DNA from 3 places in the Pseudoalteromonas sp. Ld19 genome. Region 1 is predicted to be linked to each of the others. Evidence: predicted binding sites of a transcription regulator. Region 1 holds the regulator's gene; each other region holds the start of a gene.
The links. Region 1 encodes sigma-54, which starts transcription at its own class of promoters, with help from an activator protein. Its sites were predicted from a motif close to GTTGGCACGNNNNTNGNNT; they were not measured.

Region 1 (2,277 bases):
GCTAAATAATTTATTAGACGAATTTAATATTCAACATATCCGTGACAGCCAAGGTATGGCGTTATCGGGTGGTGAACGTCGCCGCGTAGAGATAGCCCGCGCATTAGCGGCTGATCCCAAGTTTATATTATTAGATGAACCGTTTGCGGGCGTTGACCCAATCTCTGTACTTGATATAAAAAAAATCATAGAACATCTTAAAAATCGTGGGATTGGTGTGTTAATTACCGATCATAACGTAAGAGAAACCCTTGATGTTTGCGAAAAAGCCTACATTGTTTCTCATGGGGAGCTGATTGCATCAGGTACTCCAGAACACGTATTAAATGACAAAACAGTACGCGATGTTTACTTAGGCGAGCAATTTAGGCTGTAACATTTACGCCATGTCTTTAAGCATCTGCTAGTATTAATTATAACAACATAAAAGGATTGTTAGAGATACATGAGGCAATCACTACAGCTGCGCATGGGCCAGCAACTTACAATGACTCCACAATTGCAACAAGCTATTCGTTTGTTGCAACTCAGTACATTGGATCTCCAGCAAGAAATACAAGAAGCGCTCGACAGCAACCCACTTTTAGAGGTTGAGGAGCAAGACTATTCTGAAGACGCTGCAGGTAAAAATGAACAAAAATCAGACACCGATGATATAACTGTTAGCGCATCTGCCGACGATGCTCCAAGCGAATACGAACAAGACAGCGGCGAAGCACTTGCTAAAGATACGGTAAGTGACGACATGGCGATGGATGTTAGCTGGGACGAGTACATGAGTGCAGCTCCAGCCTCTTCATCAGGTCCAATGCCTGAAGACGAGTCTATATACCAAGGTGCATCAACGGAAACGCTCCACGAGTATTTAATGTGGCAACTTCAACTAACGCCATTTAGCCCTACTGATGAAGCGATTGCGATTGCTATTGTGGAAGCCGTAGATGATTCAGGCATTTTAACACTAAGTTGTGAAGAGATTCTCGAAAGCTTCAACCAAGAAAACGAAGATGATAATGAAGTTGAACTTGATGAAATAGAAGCTGTTTTAAAACGCATTCAATTATTTGATCCGGTCGGTATAGCAGCGCGTAGTTTACAAGAGTGTTTGTGCATTCAGCTTAATCAGTTTGATAAAGAAACACCCTATATTAATGAAACAAAAATGATTTTAACCGAGCACATAGACTTATTAGCAGCTCGCGACTATCGTACATTAATGAAAAAAACGAAGCTCAAAGAAGAAGAGCTTAAAGAAGTAATGACACTCATCCATACGCTAAACCCAAAGCCTGCAGATACTATTGTTAGGGAAGAGTCTGAGTATGTAATTCCTGATGTGTCAGTGAAAAAAATTAAAGGCCGCTGGGTTGTTGAACTAAATCCAGATAGCATGCCAAAAATTCGCGTAAACAGCCAATATGCTGCGATGTCTCGCACTGTTAAATCAAGCGGTGATAGCCAGTTTATACGCTCGCATTTACAAGAAGCTAAATGGTTTATTAAAAGCTTAGAAAGTAGAAACGATACATTATTAAAAGTAACTAACTGTATTGTTAAGCAGCAGCAAGGCTTTTTTGAACATGGTCCTGAGGCCATGAAACCTATGGTTTTAAATGATGTTGCTGAAATGGTGGAAATGCACGAATCAACTATTTCGCGTGTAACCACTCAAAAGTATATGCATACACCTCGGGGGATATTTGAGCTTAAATACTTTTTCTCAAGTCATGTAAGTACCGAAAATGGCGGTGAATGCTCATCTACAGCAATACGTGCACTTATCAGAAAATTAATCGCTGCAGAAAACTCAGCAAAACCATTGAGTGATAGCAAAATAGCGGATATATTGGCTGAGCAAGGAATTAAAGTAGCGAGACGTACAATCGCAAAATATCGCGAATCTCTGGCTATTCCACCGTCAAATCAGCGAAAAAGTCTGATTTAAGACGCAAACAAAGAGGGTAATGCTTATGCAACTAAACTTAACTGGTCGTCACGTAGAATTAACTGATTCACTAAGAGACTATATAAATACCAAATTTGCGAAGCTAGAAAGACACTCTGATCATATTAATAATGTTCATGTCATTCTTGATGTAGAAAAACTAAGCCAAAAAGCAGAAGCAACAATACATGTAAGTGGTGCTGAGTTATTTGCCTCAACTGAGCATCAAGACATGTACGCTGCCATCGATTCGTTGATTGATAAGCTCGATCGCCAAGTAATTAAACACAAAGAGAAGCTTGCTCGACACTAATATGATGAAATTAAGCTCA
Region 2 (2,277 bases), on a different contig from region 1:
CAAGGTTAGTAAAATATTTAACCAAAAATGTAAACCTAAGCCTACCTGTAAAAACACACCCAGCGGCGGCAATAAAACAGATAATATTATACGAATGATATCCACGATAAAACTCCATTTAAATTAAGTATTAATACCAATTTCATTAAAAATATGACCTTTCTATAGCATTAAATAGCTCACTGATTTAATGTTATTGGTATAAAAAACGTAAAACCCAGCAATGCTGGGTTTTAGCTACACTGTGTTATTCAGCAACGATAGTTAACTCATCAACTACGTCACGAACATCTTCAGCATTTTTAGCGATTTTAACTGCTAGCTGTTTTTCAGCTTCAGATTCTACAGAACCATTAAGGGTTACTATACCGTTGTCGGTATCAACGTCAATATCTGTTCCGCCCACTTCTGAGTCAAACAGGAAGCGCGTTGTGATTACTGTGGTGATTTTAGCGTCAGTTAAGTCGTTATCATCATCGTTCATCATGTTTTTGTCTGTGTGTTTAGTATCCATATTTTTAACAACTGTAAGGCTGTTGTCAACACCAGATACGCCGTCTAGGCTAAATACAAGTTCTTCTGCTAGCTCTTTTTCTACTTCGCTATCAACTTTACCTGTAAGTACTACCTTGCCATTTTTTACATCTGTATTAATGTCAAAGTTGTTTAGATTAGTGTTCATAAGAAGAACTGTTTCTGCCTTACCATCAATCCAAGCATCTTTACTTTCGTTTTCCCAGCTGTTTGCTTGGGCACTCATAGCCGTAGAACCAAGAACTAAAGCCGCGATAATAGATTTGTTAAATGTTTTCATAATCTTTCTCCTTTTGATTAAAGACACTTTTATTAATGCGAACTTTAGGCCAACTTTATTTAATATTAAAAATCAATGAGTTAAGCTTAATGCTGATAATAATTTGATTATGGCTATGCCAGTATTTACAGACTTATCGGTAAAACTTTCTCAAATAGTAAAATTAGCTAGATAATTGCTGTTTTGGTTAATCTATCGCTAATATAACGAAATAAAAAACGAGTTAAAAATTAACCCATTGATAATTAAAGTACTTATAAGTGGTATATGATTTGCAATCAAACTAACAAGAGCAATATTAATAGCGAATATAATAAGGAATGCCCATGTCTGTAAAAGTTGAAGACCGTCCAATAGAGCAAGTGCGCGAACAAGTCATTGATCAATTAATTTATAATTACAGTCATGGAATTATTTCTGTTGATGCATTTGAAAGGCGCTTAGATAAAGCGATGGATGCATCTAATAACGAAGCCCTACTCGCCTTAGTAGAAGATTTAACACTTAATACCGATCAGCAATACAAAGCCGAAAAACAATCGCAGTTCACACCACACTACAGTGCACAGCAAAACAGTGATGATGACTTTACGCTACGCAGCATCTTGGGCTCTAACGAGCGAAGTGGCCAATGGGTTGTGCCAAAAAATATTTATCTAAGCAATTTTATGGGTTCGGTGGTACTTGATTTTACTGACGCTATTTTTGCTCATCAAAATGTGACTATTCACGTTAATTGTATTTTTGGCAGCGATGAAATTTACGTACCGGAGCATGTAAACGTAGTGTCTAAAATGTTTTGTATTTTAAGTAGCCTTGAAAATAAATCGGTATCGCTCAATAAGCGCCAAGGACCCACTATTCATATTGAAGGAAGAGCAGTGTTAGGCTCTGTTGAAGTAAAAATTAAACGCACCATAAAAGAAAAATTTATAAGTTTTGCTAATGAGCTAAAAACCCAGCTGGGAGCTGGTAATAATCGTCAATAATATTGAGTATGTTTAAGCACCGTAATTTACGGTGCTTAGTATAAAGCTACAAATCATTATTTCTTTCACTGGGGATATCACTTAAATACTCGACAAACTCTACTTCAAAACCCGCCGGATCAACAAAGTAGACGTTTTTTCTAAATGGGTTGTCACTGCCATCCTTACTTATTACAAAGCCTGCTTTATTTAAACGTATTATTACCTCATCTAGGTTATTAGTTACATAAGCAAAGTGCGCAAAACCCACCTGATGACCCGATAGGTTTCTGTTTTCACCTTCACCATGATCGCTTATTGCTATGTAATGGGTGTCATCGCCAAAGTGTACCCAGCGTCTGGGCTTTCCATACCAAGTACCCTCGCCTTCACTTCTAATTGACCAATTCGGAAAGACGGCTTGATAAAATTTAAGCATGCTCTCAATATTATTAGCGACTAAATTAACGTGCTCTAAATACATAATGTGTTCCT
Region 3 (2,277 bases), on a different contig from region 1:
CCACCTGGTTGATTAATATTTTGATAGAGTAAATCTTCAAAAATTGCGCGGCTCTTTTTATAACCAACAGTACTTGCGTTGGCTAAATTATTTGAAATAACCGAAATATCAGTTTGTTGAGCATCAAGCCCTGTTTTACTTATCCACAATGCTGGATTCATAATAATGTCCTCACTTTAAAGCTAAACTATGCGTAATAACTGATCTTGACGTTCGTCAATTTGTTCAGCTGTTTTCATTAGTTTCACTTGTAATTCAAATTGGCGTTGATGGCTGATCATATCGACCATTTCGTGAACTGGATTCACATTCGACATCTCTAAGCTACCACTCAATACTTTTACATTGGCAGACGTCTCAACAGTTTGATCTGGCTTTGGTCTAAATAAACCATCATTGCCTTTTTCAAGCTGTGCGTTATTTGCTTCGACTACTTTAAGTCTACCTATCTCTTCTAAAAAAGTAGCGGGTGCGCCTTGCGGACGAACTTGAATTGCACCGTCTTCACTAAATGCAATTTTTTCAATTGGCACTGGTAATATAACGGGACCACCTTCGCCAATAACTTGACGACCACCGCTTGTAACTAGCATGCCTTCGGCTGTGATGTTGAGCGTACCTACTTTTGTATATGCCTCATTTCCTGATGCATCTTGCACACTAAGCCAAGCGTTATCACTCATTGCGATATCTAAGTCACGACCGGTTTGAATAATACCGCCCGATGCCATGTTTGAACCAGGACGTTCTTGCATTGAAAATACACGCGTTGGTAAACCCTCACCAAACGCTTGCATAGAACGCGCTTGTGCAAAATCGGATTTAAACCCAGTTGTATTAGCATTCGCCAAATTATTGGCTTTAAGTGCTAACCCTTGCAGGCTTTGTTTTGCACCAGACGCCGCAATGTAGACCATTTTGTCCATAACATCGACTCACATAAAAAATCTCTAATTAAGTAAATGCAAAATAGATGCCAAAGAAGTATGAAATTGAAATTGACGCGTTTTGAGGGAAATAATGGTAGTTATATCAAGCTAAAGGCAGCTATTTTGATGCAATCACTCTGTATTAAAAATAAAAAGGTGACACCACTTAAGCTAATTTTCTGTCTAATAATGATAAAAAATCGCTGTCGAAATAGATGATTTTTATATCCTATTATTCTAACTCCAGATAATAAAAAAGGCTGCAACAAGGCAGCCTAGTATTTAGTCGATAAAAATTTAAATTATCGTATCTGTAAAATGGCTTGCTGTAGTGTTGAATTCACTTCCAGCGCACGTGAATTGGCTTGGAAGTTACGTTGTGCACTAATTAAATCAACAAGCTCATTTGTTAAATTAACATTTGATTGCTCTAATGCTGATGAGTTAATTTTGCCAAATGCACCTGAATTAGCTTCACCGGCTATCGGCTCACCAGAAGTTAAACTTTTCTTCCAAGAAGTATTTCCGACTTGTTGTAGGCCTTGAGAATTAGAAAAACGAGTTAATGCGACTTGCCCTAAATAGGTAGAGTCGCCATTACTGTAAGAAGCAACAATTTTTCCATCTACGCCAATATCAATATTCGCTAATCGACCTACTGCGGCACCATCTTGATCTAATACTTTATTTTCAAAAGCCCCTGCATGCTGTGTTGGTATTTTTGAAGATGTACCAGCTTCGTCACGCCAATTTATTGTTACATTATTAGGAAAGCTTGCGCCATTACTCAAAAGTCCTGATATATTTGCGCCAGTTAACGTGACCGGGTTGAATGTATTTCCTGTATTTAATGCACCATTGGTATTAAGTGGTATGCCATTAGCATCAAACTGGAATGTTGAAATTGGGTTATACGGCGCTGTAGGTTGTGCACTACCATCTGGGTTAAATGGTTGACCGTCTAATGTGGCAAAGGTTTGCCATTCGTTAGCATTACCTGTAACAGTCGAGTCTGTTTTCACAAAATACAATTGCATTGTATGTGCTTCACCTAACGAATCGTACACGTTCGTTGAGGTAGAGTGAGTAAATGACCCCGTTTGAGTTGGGTCAAATGGCGTAATTGATGGTGGCGCTTTGGTTGAGTCCAATCTAAACGATGAATACACATTTGTTGTAGCACGCGGTGAACCAGATGAGTCAGGGATCTGAATTGCTGTAGAGGTACTCAAGCTCACCGATGTTGCATCGCCACTGACTGCATCAACAGGGAAACCTTGTAAAAAATTACCCTGTGAATCAACGATAAAATTATCTTTATTTAATTTAAATGCACCAGCACGAGTAA

Region 2: a site for sigma-54 is predicted at 850-868, ahead of ACJJVZ_RS18165 (BON domain-containing protein). Genes of this name have one in related genera too.
Region 3: a site for sigma-54 is predicted at 963-981, ahead of ACJJVZ_RS15395 (flagellar basal body rod protein FlgF). Genes of this name have one in related genera too.

What each region holds. Positions count from the first base shown of each region.
Region 1 is NZ_JBISHA010000017.1:258,182-260,458, reverse strand. Features, by position in the region: gene lptB (LPS export ABC transporter ATP-binding protein) at 1-376, shown strand, start outside; gene ACJJVZ_RS06325 (RNA polymerase factor sigma-54) at 446-1,945, shown strand; gene hpf (ribosome hibernation promoting factor) at 1,971-2,258, shown strand; gene ptsN (PTS IIA-like nitrogen regulatory protein PtsN) at 2,263-2,277, shown strand, end outside.
Region 2 is NZ_JBISHA010000022.1:281,769-284,045, forward strand. Features, by position in the region: gene ACJJVZ_RS18160 (YqaE/Pmp3 family membrane protein) at 1-105, opposite strand, end outside; gene ACJJVZ_RS18165 (BON domain-containing protein) at 248-814, opposite strand; gene ACJJVZ_RS18170 (LiaF domain-containing protein) at 1,141-1,803, shown strand; gene ACJJVZ_RS18175 (VOC family protein) at 1,850-2,266, opposite strand.
Region 3 is NZ_JBISHA010000021.1:742,976-745,252, forward strand. Features, by position in the region: gene flgG (flagellar basal-body rod protein FlgG) at 1-161, opposite strand, end outside; gene ACJJVZ_RS15395 (flagellar basal body rod protein FlgF) at 183-926, opposite strand; gene flgE (flagellar hook protein FlgE) at 1,232-2,277, opposite strand, start outside.